Regions from separate parts of the Ruegeria sp. BHSC029 genome, predicted to be linked through region 1. Evidence: riboswitches for the same ligand, from Rfam matches in the RefSeq annotation. Region 1 holds a riboswitch; each other region holds the start of a gene.

What was found. A riboswitch is a leader RNA that binds a small molecule or an ion and turns the genes downstream of it on or off. The one in region 1 is predicted to bind cobalamin.
Region 2: another riboswitch for cobalamin. It lies ahead of AC2FML_RS12810 (hypothetical protein); the one in region 1 lies ahead of AC2FML_RS05620 (DUF1636 family protein).
Region 3: another riboswitch for cobalamin. It lies ahead of AC2FML_RS16315 (DUF1636 family protein); the one in region 1 lies ahead of AC2FML_RS05620 (DUF1636 family protein).

The regions. Positions count from the first base shown of each region.
Region 1 is NZ_JBXWRU010000002.1:386,540-391,746, reverse strand. It holds gene cobN (cobaltochelatase subunit CobN) at 1-1,942, opposite strand, end outside; gene cobW (cobalamin biosynthesis protein CobW) at 1,949-3,004, opposite strand; gene AC2FML_RS05620 (DUF1636 family protein) at 3,007-3,390, opposite strand; cobalamin riboswitch at 3,473-3,677, opposite strand; gene AC2FML_RS05615 (LysR family transcriptional regulator) at 3,750-4,625, opposite strand; gene AC2FML_RS05610 (NAD(P)-dependent oxidoreductase) at 4,734-5,207, shown strand, end outside.
Region 2 is NZ_JBXWRU010000004.1:550,596-555,802, reverse strand. It holds RNA gene ffs (signal recognition particle sRNA small type) at 11-109, shown strand; gene AC2FML_RS12820 (alpha/beta hydrolase family protein) at 191-1,048, opposite strand; gene AC2FML_RS12815 (TetR/AcrR family transcriptional regulator) at 1,172-1,705, shown strand; cobalamin riboswitch at 1,734-1,951, shown strand; gene AC2FML_RS12810 (hypothetical protein) at 2,038-2,445, shown strand; gene AC2FML_RS12805 (protein-tyrosine phosphatase family protein) at 2,449-2,952, opposite strand; gene AC2FML_RS12800 (DNA polymerase III subunit gamma/tau) at 3,108-4,862, shown strand; gene AC2FML_RS12795 (YbaB/EbfC family nucleoid-associated protein) at 4,949-5,207, shown strand, end outside.
Region 3 is NZ_JBXWRU010000006.1:267,831-273,037, reverse strand. It holds gene AC2FML_RS16335 (hypothetical protein) at 1-18, opposite strand, end outside; gene AC2FML_RS16330 (hypothetical protein) at 72-686, opposite strand; gene AC2FML_RS16325 (hypothetical protein) at 742-1,104, opposite strand; gene AC2FML_RS16320 (hypothetical protein) at 1,405-1,704, opposite strand; cobalamin riboswitch at 2,350-2,557, shown strand; gene AC2FML_RS16315 (DUF1636 family protein) at 2,661-3,059, shown strand; gene AC2FML_RS16310 (ABC transporter ATP-binding protein) at 3,056-3,862, shown strand; gene AC2FML_RS16305 (ABC transporter substrate-binding protein) at 3,859-4,812, shown strand; gene AC2FML_RS16300 (FecCD family ABC transporter permease) at 4,813-5,207, shown strand, end outside.

The sequences.
Region 1 (5,207 bases):
GATCCAGCCCCAGATCGGCCTCGAGCCCGATGGCCTGCGCCTCGTCGCGGATATCGGCCTGCAGCCGGTCGCGCCGCTTGGGGTCCAGCCCGTCGGCGTTCGAGAATTCGTCTAGCAGCGATTCCAGCCGCACCATGCGGTCGGGCGTGCTGCTCTGTTTCATCGGCGGCGGGATATGGCCCAACGTGACGGCCCCGATCCGGCGCTTGGCCTGCGCGGCCTCGCCCGGGTCGTTCACGATGAACGGATAGATCACCGGCAGGTCGCCGATCAGCGCCTCGGGCCAGCACTCGGCCGACAGAGCCACCGATTTGCCCGGCAGCCATTCCAGGGTTCCGTGGGCGCCGATATGGATCAGCGCATCCGCCCCCAACCCGTGCCGCAGCCACAGGTAGAAGGCCACATAGCCATGCCGGGGCGTGCGCGACAGGTCGTGATATTCGTCGTCGCGCAGTTCCGGAGTGCCGCGTTCGGGCTGCAACGCCACCAGCGCCTTGCCGCGCCGAAGCGCGGTGAAGTGGAAGGCCCCATCGGCACAGGTCGGGTCGTCCTCGGGTGCGCCCCAGACGGTTTCCAGATCGGCGCGCAACGCCTCGGGCAGTTGCGCCAGCCCCGCGCGGTAGGCCGAGACCGGCCAGGAAATCCGGGCGTCCAGCAGGGTATCGGCAATCGGTTCGGCGGGGGCGGTGTCATAGCCGGCGCCCTGCAGGTCGGACAGGATCGCCTCGGCCGAGGCCAGCGCGTCCAGCCCCACCGCATGGGCCATCTGCCAGTTTTTGCCCGGATAGGTGGACAGGACCAGCGCGGGGACCTGTTGTGCCTTTGGTTTCTCGGCCAGGTCCACCCAAGCCATCGCCCGGTCGACGATGGCGGTGATCCGGTCGGGCTCGGGGCGGTGGGCGAAGCGGGAGTACTCAAGATGTGGGTCGCGCCTGCCCGGTTCCTTGAACGAGGCGACACCGGCCGAGATGCGCCCGTCCACTTCGGGCAGAACCACATGCATGGCCAGATCGGCAGGCGACAGGCCGCGTTCGGCCTCGGCCCAGGCATTGCGGCGCGAGGTCGCCAGCGCGACCTGGAACACCGGCACGCCGGCCACGTCCAACGGCGATGTGCCGGACGCGCCCTTGCCTGAAAACGAGGTGGCGTTGATGATCGCCGACGGTGCCATCGCGGGGATATTCTCGGCCAGCCACTCAGCCGCCGCAGGCGCCTTGAGCGAGGGCGCGAACAGCCCTACCGCCTGATGACCCCGCGCGCGGATTTCTCGGATCAGGGCCGCGACCGGCGCGGTATCGGCCGCGGTCAGGTAGGCGCGGTAGAACGTCACGATGATGCGCCGACCTTCGCCCGCGAATGCGTCCTCGGGCGCAATCACGCCGCGATCCGGGCACCACGCGCCGCAGTCGGGCAGAGTCTTGGCCCCCATCACCGGCCCGGCATAGAGCCCCGCCGCCAGCGCCATCTGCGCCAGCGCCGCCTGCGCGGCCACCTCGCCGCCGGTGTCGCACAGATGCGCCAGCCGCCGCAGGGTCGAGACCGGCAGGGTGGAATAGTCGTCCAGCCGCGTATCCTCGCGCCCGTCGGCGGGCAGCACCGCCAGCGCGATGCCCTTGGCCTGCGCCAGCGCCAGCACCTGCTGCAACCCGTAGGACCAATAGGGCATTCCGCCGATCAGCCGGATCAGGATGCCCTTGGCACCCTCCAGCGTCTGCTCGACATAGGTATCGACCGACAATGGGTGCTTCAGCGCCGTCAGGTTGGCCAGCCGCAACGAGGGCATCCGCCCCTCGGGCCCGCCGCCGCGATGCCAGCCGGCCGCGAAAGCACCCAGGTCGCTGTCCGAAAAGGACAGCACCACCAGATCCGCCGGGCTCTGGCCCAGATCGGTCGGGGTCTCGGTTTCTTCGAGCCCGTGGCTTTCGCGGAAGACGACGTGCATCGGTGCTTACTCGGCGGCCTCGGTGACGCCCGTCAGGATGCCGCGGATCGCGGCCTCGTCGATGTCGTCATGCTCGGCGATGACCACAAGGCGCGAGCGGCGCTCTTCCTCGGGTTTCCACGGGCGGTCATACTGGTGCCGCACCCGCGCGCCGACCGCCTGGACCAGCAGGCGCATCGGCTTGCCCTGAACGGCGGCATAGCCCTTGACCCGCAGGATGTTCAGCTCGTTCGCCAGACGCTCGATATTGGCGACCAGCTGCGCCGGGTCGGTCTGTTCTGGCAGCTCGACCACAATGCTTTCGAAATCGTCATGTTCGTGGTCGTCATGGCCATCGTGATGCGAGGGGCGGGCGTCCATGTCGTCTTCGGCTGCGGCCTCCAGCCCCAGCACCACGCGCACGTCCACCGCACCCTCGGCCACTTCGACCACGGGCAGGGGGCGGGGCGCCTCGGCGGCGATGATCTCGCGCGCCTTGGCCACGCCTTCGGGGCCGGCCAGGTCAGGCTTGGTCAGCAGGATGATGTCGGCGCACGAGATCTGATCCTCGAACACCTCGGACAGGGGCGTTTCGTGGTCGATCGAGTCATCGGCCATGCGCTGGGCATCCACCGCCGCGACATTCGGGGCGAAGCGGCCTGCGGCCACGGCCTCGGCATCGGCCAGAGCGATCACGCCGTCCACGGTGATCTTGGAACGGATGTCGGGCCAGTCGAACGCCTTGAGCAGCGGTTTCGGCAGGGCCAGACCGCTGGTTTCGATCAGGATGTGATCGGGGCGCGGGTCGAGCGCCATCAGCGCCTCGATCGTGGGGATGAAGTCATCGGCCACGGTGCAGCAGATGCAGCCATTGGCCAGTTCCATGATGTTTTCCGCCGGGCAGTCGGGGATCGCGCAGCTTTTCAGGATTTCGCCATCGACGCCCACGTCGCCGAATTCGTTGACCACCACGGCCAGCCGCTTGCCCTGCGGGTTTTGCATCAGATGGCGGATCAGCGTGGTCTTGCCCGAGCCGAGAAAGCCGGTGATGACGGTGACGGGAAGTTTTTCGAGGGTGCTCATGCTCAGGCTCCAATCGGGGGAATGCGGGCGGCGCAGTTCTTGCGGAAATGTTCAGGGCGGTCGCGCCATTTCACAAGGCCATCATCGGCGGCCAGATATTTGGTGGCGCCTTCGACGATGATCTCGACATGGTCGGATTCGTTCAGGTTCTCATAGACGAAGGTCCAGCGCGACGGCCCGCCGCGCAGAACGATCGAGCAGCCCTGATCGCAGTTCGACAGGCATTCGACCGGCTTCAGGGTGATGCCCTCGGGTAGGTCGGCGGCGGCCAGCGCCTTGTGCAGCAGCGTGCCGGGGCGCTGGGCGTCATCCTCGATGGGCAACCCGCGTCGGCAGGTGGTGCAGACCAGCAGTTCAACTGGTGTGGTCTCGGTCACGTCTCTCATCCCCCCTCACTCGGTTGTCGGGGGACGGGGTATGCGCGGGCCACGTTGCGGACATGGGCCCGACACCGGAACACCCCGTCCGGTTTGTCTTCGGGCGTTGGCAGGTCTCCCGGCTTGCGGATGTCAGAGCGGCGCTCTGTCGGATGTCCCGCCTTCCCGGCCTGCGGCCAGTGGCATTTGGGCACCCTCTCCGGTCACGGTCGCGGGGGCGGCTGCGTTTGACGGAAAACCGCTGACGCATTCCCTTTTCATCTGCTTGCACAGACACCAACGCAAGCGACATGCGGCACGGGCAGGGGGGTTGTCAAGCGCGCGGGGCCAAGTGCCTCGCGTCGGATCGAAAAAGCGACTTGCCGGGATCAATCCGCGGCATCTCCGGCCAGCCGGTCGCGCAGCCAGGCCAGGAACAACTGGGCAGGGATGGACGGAGGCGCCGCGCTGACGCTGCGGATCAGATAATGCGACTGGGCAAAGGGAATCGCCGGCCCCGCAACCCGGATCGGCGCGCCCTGGGCGATGGCGTTGCGCGCGAACCGCTCCAGAACGGTGGCATAGCCAGCGCCGGCCATCACCAGTTGCAGCGCCGTGACGGTCGTATCCGCCGAATTACGCGCGGGGCGGTCGGGCAGGTCGGTGCCCGTGGCCTCGAAGTACCGCGCCCAGTTGTCCTCATACCCCAGAATGTGAATCAACGGGCCGTTTTGCAGGTCTGGCGCCGGGTCCTGCGCCCGGCAGACGGGCACCAGCCGTTCCGAGCACAGCTGTTCGGCCGCAACTCCGGGCCAGTCGCCATAGCCCAGCCGGATTTCCACGTCCACATCCGCAGGCGCGGCCGAGTCGTTCCAGATATGTGACACCAGCCGCACCGGGATCTCGGGGTGCTGGGCGCTGAACGCGGGCAGCTCGGCCGCGATCCAGTAGGTCATCGTCGATATCGCCGCCCGGATGGTCAGCGCCTGCCGCGAGGCGGGGCCGAACAAGCTGTTGGTGGACAGCGCAATATCCGACAGCGCCCGGCGCACGGTCAGCGCATAGGACTGGCCCAGCTCGGTCAGCGACAGGTGTCGGGCGTTGCGGGCAAAAAGCGGCTGCCCGAGGTCCGCCTCGAGCGAGCGGATATGCAGCGACACTGCCGTCTGGGTCAGGCCCAGTTCCTGCGCGGCGGTGGTGAAATTCAGATGGCGGGCGGCGGCTTCGAAGCTGCGCAGCCAGGCCGGATTGGGCAGGCGGTCCATTCAGCACCAAAATATTTTGCATTTAGATTGACTTATTATTCGTTTCTTTTGTCGATGGGCAACGGAAATACTCGTGTCAACGAAATTGCGCCTGCGGGAGGGCAGAACATGAAGGTCGGTTTCATCGGTTTGGGCAATGTGGGGGGCAAGCTGTCGGGGTCGCTGCTGCGCAACGGTATCGACCTGACGGTACACGACCTGAACCCCGATCTTGTGGCGGAGTTCGCCGCCAAGGGAGCAAAAGCCGGTGAAAGCCCGGCCCAGATGATGCGCGATTGCGATGCGGTCATCACCTGCCTGCCGTCGCCGGCTGCCTCGGACGCGGTGATGCAGCAGATGCTGCCCGAGGTCACCCGCGGCAAGATCTGGATGGAGATGTCCACCACCGACGAGGCCGAGGTCAAACGCCTGGGGGCCATGGTGATCGAACGCGGCGGGGCGGCGGTGGACTGCCCGGTTTCGGGCGGGTGCCACCGGGCGGCCACGGGCAATATCTCGATCTTCGCGGGCTGCGACCGGGCCACGTTCGAGCGTATCCTGCCGTTCCTTACGACCATGGGCCGGCGCATTCTGCATACCGGC
Region 2 (5,207 bases), on a different contig from region 1:
TATCGTCGGTCGAGAGGTTGGCGCGGGCAAGCGCCTCGCCAACCTGGTCAGGTCCGGAAGGAAGCAGCCACAACGAGCCCCGCTTGGGTCGATGTCCAACCTCTCACTTGACGCCGCGCCACGTATTCGGCCCGGTCAATCCAACCTCTGTATTTCGTCGTTGTTCCTGAAAACCGCGCTTGCGGGCGGGTCAGGCGATCAATCGCGGCCAAACGGCACTGCTGCGCCGGGCGAAGGCGCCGATATGACCGATTTCGGACAGTCCGAAATCCCTCGGCTCCAACAAATGCCGACGGGCGGTCGGACCATAGAGTTCAGCCAGCCGCCAGACGGCGGGCGGTGGCACAGTCTGGTCATCCTCGAACGCAATGATATCCGCCGTGGCGTTCGCCCGACTCCAATCCGCTTGGGGAAGCGTGTCTCCCAATTCGGGCAGATAGCTGGTGGGCGATGTACACCACTTGCGCCATTGCCAATAGACGCCCGCCGGCAAATCGGCTCCGAATCCCAGAAGTTTCCCCGGCAGGTACCCCAGAAGACGCACCAGAGGTGGCACGTGGCCATACCAGAACAGAGTCGCCAAGCCCTTGTAGGGCCACGGGTGATCGGCCACCGTCACCAAACCTGCGCACACACAGATCATCCGGTCGATCTGTTCGATTTCCGGTTGCAGCGGACCCAGCATTCCACCGACCGAATGCCCGATCACCCACAGTTTTGCCTGCGGGTATCGACGGCGCATCTCGGCACGCGCTGCGGGCATGTCGATCAGCGCCCAGTCCGCCATCGTGGCCTTCGAGTCTTTCAGCCGCCCGGTCAGCGAATGCTCGAAATCCCGGTAATCATATGTCAGGCAAGCCATACCGCGCTCGGCGGCCAGCCAGCGAGCAAAGTGCTGATAGTAGTCACGTGGCACTCCTGTTGCGCCGTTCAGCACAACAACGGTTTGCGGCTCGACCGCCGGAGTGTAAAGCCGCGCCGCCAGCTGGGTCTGGCCCGACGGAAACTTAAAGTCTTCCACGTCAACCGCGTGCTGCGAATCCAACATCTTTGCCTCCAAACACTCTGGACCGATCGGTCTAATACTTTGTGTCTGGACCAATTGGTCTAGGCCTGTCAATATTTGGCCTGCATGACCCAACGTCCACCAAACACCAAAGATCGCCTGATCGTGACTGCCGCCCGACTGTTCCAGCGCTCGGGCTATAACGGTGTCGGTCTGGCGGAATTGCTGGCCGAAGCGCAAGCCCCCAAGGGTTCGCTTTATCACCATTTTCCAAAGGGCAAGCCGGATCTGGCCCTGGCGGCGGCCAGTTGGGCCTCGGACGGGATGTTGAGCATGATCGCTGCGGCATTCGACGACGCCGCGGATTTTCGCGACGGGGTCACCACCCTGTGCCACAAGATCGCGAAGCTGTTCGACACCTCGGCCCAATGGGAGACCTGCCCGATCGCCGCCACCCTGTTCGAAAGCCCCGACAACCGCGCGTTTCGGGAACATGCAGACCGTCTGTATGAAAGCTGGATCATCGAAGTTCGAAACCACGCCGCGCGGTTCGGAGTTTCCGACCCTGAAAATGCTGCGGACACCCTGTTCATCGTGATGCAAGGCGGCTGGCAATTGGCCCGTGCCCGCAGGGATTCGAATGTGCTGCGCAGACTGCCTGATCTGCTCCCTTGGGACTCACTCCGGCAACCGGGCTGAAACCGTCTTGACTCGATCCCGGATACACCGCTAGCGATGAGGGGATGGTTCCCGTGCCGTTTCGGTCCGGGATGAAAAGGGAACACGGTGCGGTCCAACCCGGAACTCCGGAGCGGACCAAGGCCGCGACTGCCCCCGCAACTGTAGGCGGAGAGCGATGCCTAAATACCACTGACCGCAAGGTTGGGAAGGTCGGCAAAGCAAAGACCCGCAAGTCAGGAGACCTGCCATCAAACGTGAAACCGAAACTCGGACGGGGTGTCCGGGCAGGGTCTGGCCTTGAAACCGGCGTCTGTCCAAATCCACCTCGCCCAGCGCGCGGAGGGCGCAACATGATTTGGAAGACCGATACCCATGAATTCGCGGCAACCATCTGCCAGCGCACCGGAAAGACCTGCCCGGCATTGGCGCGCATGGCACGGGCCATCGCGCAGGCAATGGCGACGGCGCAGGCGGCTACATCCCCCGACTTCCAAGTGGAAGGCAGTAGCGAACTGGCCCATTGCGAACATGGCTGCACGGCGCGGTTCGATGCACGTCCCGAACGGATCCGCGTGTATTGCGGAGCGGCCGCCGACACCCCGTCCGACTGCCTTGATACCTACGCCGACATGCTGTTTGACGACCAGAGCGACGCCCTGCCTGCGCAGGTCATCAGTGATCGACCCTGTGCGATGCTGCAGGCCACGGCGATCATGCCCGTGGTCAGGGCCGAGCGCGAGTTCCGCGCAACCGCCTGAATGTCAGGTCGCCAGTGCCTCGCGCGCTGGGGCGACGGCCCAGTCCATCTGAGCATCAGTCTCAACCGCGCAGGGGCGTACGGCCCGCAGGCGTTTCAGGGCCTGTTCCGGCTGCTCGCCGCTCTCGATCATCAAGCGCAGAACAACCATGCCAGACCGCCCACAACCGCCCCGGCAGTGGACCAGTACCCGCCCGCCGCCCGACAGCGCATGGCGGGCGGCGGCGCTGACTTCGGGCCATCGGCCGGATATCTCGGTCGACGGCGCCGAGAAGTCGGCGACCGGAAGATGCGCCCACCGACAGGCGCGCCGATGAATGTCACAGCCCAATTCGCCCGCACCCACAGAAACCAGTTCGGCAAGGGTTGTCATCGAAATCACCAGCCCCGGCGCCCAGGCTGAAATCAGGTCCAGATCTCCCTCATAGTCGCCGCCACCGCCGGGAACCGAGGTAAGGGCCAGCGTACCGCCGCCCACCTGCAATGCATGAACCACAAGATTTGTCATCAGACGTTCCCCCCGAAACTGGCTGATTGAAATTGATCCGCGCAGTATGCCTCACACCGCGCGCTCGCCAAAGCGAAAAACCTGCACCGGTGCTGTGGACGCGGGGCACCTGGAACTCTACCCTGCATCGTCAGTACGAATCCGTCAGAGCAGACATGACCACACAGTCCAGCCCCGCCTATCAGGTTCTCGCCCGAAAATACCGCCCGGAAACCTTTGCCGACCTGGTCGGTCAGGATGCCATGGTGCGCACGCTGAAAAACGCGTTCGAGGCGGACCGGATCGCGCAGGCCTTCATCATGACCGGCATCCGCGGCACCGGCAAGACGACCACGGCCCGGATCATCGCCAAGGGCATGAACTGCATCGGACCCGACGGCAATGGCGGCCCAACGACCGAACCCTGCGGCCAGTGCGAGCATTGCGTGGCCATCATGGAAGGTCGCCATGTGGACGTGCTGGAAATGGACGCCGCCAGCCGCACCGGCGTGAACGACATCCGAGAGATCATCGACAGCGTGCGCTATCGCGCCGCCAGCGCGCGGTACAAGATCTACATCATCGACGAAGTCCACATGCTGTCGACCAGCGCCTTCAACGCGCTGTTGAAAACGCTGGAGGAACCGCCCGAGCATGTGAAATTCATCTTCGCCACGACCGAGATCCGCAAGGTTCCGGTCACCGTGCTGTCGCGCTGCCAACGGTTCGACCTGCGCCGGATCGAGCCCGAAGTGATGATCGGCCTGCTGCGCAAGATCGCCACCGCCGAGGGCGCGGAAATCTCGGATGACGCGCTGGCACTGATCACCCGCGCCGCCGAAGGCTCAGCCCGGGATGCGACCTCGCTGCTGGATCAGGCAATCAGCCATGGTGCCGGCGAAACCACCGCCGACCAGGTGCGCGCGATGCTGGGACTGGCCGACCGGGGCCGCGTGCTGGACCTGATGGACATGATCCTGCGCGGCGATGCGGCCGGGGCCCTGACCGAACTGGGCGCGCAATATGCCGAGGGCGCCGACCCGCTGGCGGTGTTGCGCGATCTGGCCGAAATCACGCATTGGGTCTCGGTGGTGAAGATCACCCCCGACGCAGCCGAAGATCCCACCGTCTCGCCCGATGAACGCACCCGCGGCCAGCAGATGGCCGAGGCGCTGCCGATGCGGGCGCTGACCCGGATGTGGCAGATGCTGCTGAAGGCACTAGAGGAAGTCTCGGCCGCCCCCAACGCCATGATGGCCGCGGAAATGGCGGTGATCCGCCTGACCCATGTGGCCGATCTGCCCAGCCCGGAAGAGTTGATCAAACGCCTTCAGGACAGCCCTCCGCCGCCCGTCGGCGGGCCGGGGGGCGGCGTTCCGGTTGCCGGCAACACCGCCCCGCCCGTGACCGCGACGGCCTCGGCCCATGCGCCCACCCCGCGCGGTGTGGGCGGCGCGCCCACGGCGGCGTTGGCCCAAGACGTGCAGACCGCGCTGGCGCGTTATCCAACGTTTGAGCATGTGGTCGAGCTGATCCGCTCCAACCGTGACGTGAAGCTGCTGGTCGAGGTCGAGAACGGCGTCCGCCTCGTCTCGTACCAGCCGGGCCGGATCGAGTTCACGCCCACCGAAAAGGCGCCCACCGACCTGGCCGCGCGGCTCGGGTCCGCGCTGCAGCGCTGGACCGGCAATCGCTGGGCGGTCTCGATCGTCTCGGACGGGGACGCGCCCACCATCGCCGAACTGCGCGACGCGGCCGAGCTGGCGCTGAAGGCCAAGGCCGAAGAACACCCTTTGGTTCAGGCGGTTCTGACACAGTTCCCCATGGCCCGCATCACCCGGATTGAAACACCCGAGGACCGTGCGGCCAAGGTCGAAACCGAAGCCCTGCCCGAGGTCGAAGACGAATGGGACCCGTTCGAGGAAGACTGATCATCCGCGCAGAAGGCGCGCTGCCCTTGTGAAGGACGCAGACGGCCCGTATTTAGGCCGCAAATCGAATGACAGGAGACATACAGATGCTCAAAGGACTCGGCGGTCTGGGCGACATGGCCAAGATGATGAAATCCGCGCAGGAACTGCAGACTAAGATGGCGCAGATGCAGGAAGAGCTGAACACCATCATGGTCGTCGGCGAATCCGGCGCGGGCCTGGTCAAGGCCACGGCCTCGGCCAAGGGCGAACTGAAAGGTCTGGACATCGACCCCTCGATTTTCAACAGCGACGACAAGGAAGTGGTCGAGGACCTGATCCTGGCCGCAATCAAGGACGCGCAGA
Region 3 (5,207 bases), on a different contig from region 1:
TAGGGTCTTGGACTTCATCTGTTTTTCCCCGGTTGTTTTGGAAATGCGGTTCAGGGTTTCAGGTCGATCACCTACTCAATTCCAAAAATGACGTTGTAGTCGACGGCAGAGCTGCCGCGGTTGATGACCTCGACAACATGATCGCCGGATTGCCACAGCTGTCCGCGATACTCCTTGTCCGCAGACATCAATCCCAGCAATTCAGACCCATCGGGGTTGCGAATGACGTAGTCCAAGGATCCATTTCGGGGAGCAACGCGGACGTAAAGGAACTGTTCGTTCTTCGCGCCAAGAACGTATTGCTGCGATTCCCCTGGCGCGAGTAGGCCGACGAGCTCGGCGCCGGTGGATCCGGCATCGAATGTGACGCGCTGGCTACCTGTAGACCCGGAAGCGCCGTCCATGGCTCCGCCACCATCATCCATCGCCTCGACAACCGACATCTCGCCAATGCTTCCGTCCTTGTACGCAATGCAGCGCCAAAGTGTTCCGCCGGCGTCACGCAGCATGACGAGCGTGCCGGCTTCCGAGAACTGTGAGCTTTCGATCGTACCGGATTGACCGTCCGGTCCACCGACCTGTCGCAGATGGTCGATACACGCGTCGTCGGCGTCTGACATGGCCAGGGCGGCCGTTCCGCTGATCGCAAGTGCGGGTGTGAAAAGATTCCAAAAACTGCGTTTCATAAGCAGGTCCTCTGTCGGTCTATCGTAAATGTTGTGTTTCCGGTGAGCAGAAACCTCACTTCGCTTCCCGCAGCTTTGCCAGAAATTCATCGCATGCCTGTGCGCTGCCGACGATCTCGTCCGTCGTTTCAATTCCTTGCAATGATGCCATCTCGGAGTTCACGCGATTGAGGATCTGATCTGCTTGCTCGGCGGTGATCAGGTTCTCGGCCTGAGCTCCCTTCAATGTGGTGCACACACCGGCGGACAAGCCTGTCGCAACGCCGACACCCATCGCGGCCCCGCCGCCCAAGGTCATCGCTCCAACCACGCCGAGGATGAGCCCGATCACAAGCCCCAAGATCACTTTTCCCATGTTTTCCTCCCATTTGGCGGGAAAGAGTTCCGCCTTCATTCCTGGCGCAAACCGCGTGCCCATCTGCATATCAAAACCAGTGCCAACACGTTGAGCACCGGTGCTATCGCCGCGAGCCACGGTTTGGCGGACTCTGAGAAAAGGTCCACCGCAAGGACCCAAGGCAGACCCAGCGGCAAAAGAAACACGCCAGACAATGGGTCTCGCTCCTGTCCAAACCAGCCAAACGTGCCCGTCACAAACGCAAACAACGCCAACAGGTAAAGGGTCGCGAACGCGATGATGGTTATTCTGCAGACCAAGCCGGACCTCTGCGTATCAAGCCAGTGCTGCGCAGCCGATTTCGGCTACGCATCAAACGGGTCACAACGCGCCTTCGTCGCCCAGGAACTCGATACCAGCTGTCGCGCCATCACTGTAGGCAATACAATTCCACGGAGCCCGATCCTCTCCAACCCCAACGGTGACTTGTGTTCCAGCCTCGCTGAACGCGGATGAGAGCACGACCACTTGCGAATTGTTGGTTGTTTTGGCCACGTCTCGCAGACACGCCTGTTGGGCGGGTGTCAGTTCGGCAGGTGCGCTAGACGTGCTGGTGTCGTCGCAGGCCGCTAGCAGTGCGAAACACGTCGCGCCTGAAATCATCGTGACTTTGTTAATCATTTTCTTCTCCTCACAGATTTGTTGATACTTTTGGAATAGGTGGTCTTATTTTGCGCGCTCACGTCTAAGCGGTCCCCGATTTTGCGGCCAATGACATGGCTGGCAGACAGATATTCTGCCGATCCCCGGGACCGTGAACAAAGCGTGCTGATGTTATGACATTATGGGTAAAAACCGGTGCGAACTTTCGCGGAAGGGTTCGTAAATTTAATCCCGGCACTGCGTCCTCCCAACGCTGATCTTCGTAAAATGCCTTCCGACCGCCAGCACTCACTCCAGCAGTCGGAAGGGCCCGACGAAACGGGCGACAGCGACAACAACGGAGGTAAAGCTAAAGTTGTGTCGAGTTCGTATGTTTGAATCAATCACAGGATAAATCAATGATTTTTCCGCGCGTAAATTTTGTACGCTTTCCAACGATAGGCTTCTGCATTCAAAGGGAAAAGGCGAGGCCGCTCACGGAGGCTTGGCAGTCGGCCCGCTTGCGCCGCCGTGTTTCGGGACCTTCCGAGCTATCTTAATCCAGTTGGTCAAAACGACGTGATTCTCGGCCCGGTCTGTCGCTCAGGTGGTGCCGAAGGGTCGCCTGGATACCTCCATTACGCACCCGCCCAGAACGTCGTTGACAGTGCAACCCGACTCATGGATGAGATTTGCGCTGATGGTTCCCGATCGTTTCGGCGGTCGGGTAAAAGGGAATACGGTGCGGCGCCGTTCTGACGCCAATTCCGTGACTGCCCCCGCAACTGTAGGCGGTGTGCGACCCCCGGATGCCACTGGGCCGATAGGTCTGGGAAGGCGGGGCAAGCCATACATCGCGAGTCAGGAGACCTGCCATCATCAAACGCAACTCAACCCGGGCGGGGTGTCCCGGAAGGAGGCCAAGATGGCATTTTCGGCTTGCGCCGCTGACATGACTGGTTCCCTTTCCGTCCCGCGATTTCGCGGAGGGCGAAGTGAGCCGACAATCAACACATCACATCACGGTTTGCCTATCTTGCCGACCCAAGGGCGCAGCCGTACGCCCCGGGCCTGACCTGATCGGACGATTGCGCGCCGCGCTGGCCGAAGACGACGGTTTGGCAGGTTTTGACGTTTCCGGTGCGGCCTGCATGGCCGGGTGCACCCGACCCTGTACCGTCGCCTATCACGCGCCGGGCAAGGCATCTTACCTGTTTGGCGGCCTGACGTCTGAAGAGACCGGGGCATTGGTGGAATTCGCCCGGCTGTACCAGCAGTTGCGCGATGGATGGTGCAGCTCGGTCGACCGCCCGGCCGGGCTTCGCCACGCGACGCTGGCCCGCATTCCAGCCGCGATGGCTGCGTCTTCGGAAAATGCGGATTGCGCCTCATGAGCGCGCCTTTGCTGTCGGTGGATACCGTCACCTGGGCGCCGCGAAAACGAGCGCCGTTGGTGCTGCACGAGACCAGTTTTGCGCTGATGCGCGGGCAGGTCATGGGGGTTGTGGGGCCGAACGGTGCCGGCAAGACAACCCTTCTGCGGATGATCTACGGCTATCACCGTCCGTCCTCGGGCGACATTCTGGTGGACGGCGTGTCCGTCAAAAGAATGGCCCCCCGGGCGCTGGCGCGTCAGGTTGCCGCCGTGCTGCAGGAGCAGCCCTCGGATTTCGCGCTGACCGTGCGCGACATCGTGGCGTTGGGACGTGTGCCGCACCGGTTAGGCCTGTCCACGCCCGGCAGTCGTGACCACCAGATCATCGAGTCCGCGCTTCACCGAATGGATCTGCACGGGTTTGCCGACCGTGGGCTGGCCACTCTGTCCGGCGGCGAGCGTCAGCGTGTGATGGTCGCCCGCGCCCTTGCCCAAGAGCCCCGGATTCTTGTGCTGGACGAGCCTACCAACCACCTGGACATCCGCAACCAGCTAGAGGTGTTGCGGCTGATCCGGGACCTCGACCTGACGATCGTCACCTCGCTGCACGATCTGAACCTGGCCGCCGATGTCTGCGACCGTGTTCTGATTCTGAAGAACGGTCGACCCTGCGGCTTTGGCCCAACCCAGACAGTGCTGAGTGACAGGCTGGTCTCTGACACGTTCGATGTCACCGCCCGGCAAGAGCAACTCAGCCTCAGTCACAAACCTCACCTGACCTATCAACTCCCCAATCCCCAACCAGAAGGAAGCTTGGAATGAAACCGACCACCCTAGTCCTGGGCTTGGCTTTGGCCGCCAATACCGCGATCGCGGAAACCACCGTGCAAAGTTGCAATCGAACCGTCACCTTTGACGAACCGCCCAAGGCGGCGATCTCGAACGACGTGAACCTGACGGAAATGATGCTGGTGCTGGGCCTGGCCGACCGAATGGTGGGATATACCGGCATTTCCGGCTGGAAGACGTTGGACGAGGACATGCGCGCCGGAGTGCAGCAGCTGCCCGAGCTGTCGGCCAAGTATCCCAGCAAAGAGGTGCTGGTCGGCGCAGATGCCGATTTCTATTTCGCGGGCTGGAACTACGGGATGAAAGTGGGTGGCGAGGTGACGCCAGAGACGCTCGAACCTTTCGGGATCAAAGTCTACGAACTGACTGAAAGCTGCATCCATATCGGCGACAAGCCCAAAGCCAGCATGAGCGACATGTACAACGATCTTCTGAACCTCGGTCGTATCTTCGGTGTCGAAGACAGGGCGCAAAAGCTGGTCCAGGGATATAAGGCCGAACTTGCTGAGATCACATTCAGCCTGAATCCTTCGGACGAGCCGCTGCGTGTCTTTGTCTATGACAGCGGCGAGGATACGCCGTTCACTGCCGGCCGCTATGCCATGCCGACCGCTCTGATCGAGGCCGCAGGCGGCGTCAACATCATGGATGATTTCGAGAAAAGCTGGGCGACCGTCACCTGGGAGGAAGTCGTCGATCGCAACCCCGAAGTCATTGTGATCGTCAATTATGGCGACGTCGCCGCCGAGCAGAAGCGGGACTTCATGGTCAATAATCCTGCATTTGCAGATCTGGACGCGGTCAAGAACGATCGTTTCGTGGTCCTGGAATATGTCGAGGCCACACCCGGACCGCGCAACATAAAGGCGGTTCGGAAGCTCGCCCATGGCTTTTGGGGCCCGGCTGCCTCGGTCGGCAACTAAATGCGCGTAGTGCAGGCGCGCCGGGTACTTCCGCTCTGGGCAGCGATGCTGGTGGGGCTGGTCGTGTTGGTCGTGTCCTTGTCCTTTGCGATCTCGGTGGGGGCCATTTCGGTGCCCACCAAGACCGTCTGGGGAGTGTTGCTGCACGAAGCCGGCCTATCCTCGGACGAGCCGACATGGTCAAAGGGCCGCGCCGCGATTATCTGGGAAATCCGTTTTCCGCGCGCCTTGCTTGCCGTCATGGTCGGGGCCGGACTGGCGATAGTCGGGGCCACCCTCCAGGCGGTCACAAGAAACCCGCTGGCCGATCCGCACCTGCTGGGCATTTCGGCCGGCGGCGCGTTTGGAGCCATTCTTGCCTTGTTGCATACCGGCTTGTTTCTGGGGCTTCTGAC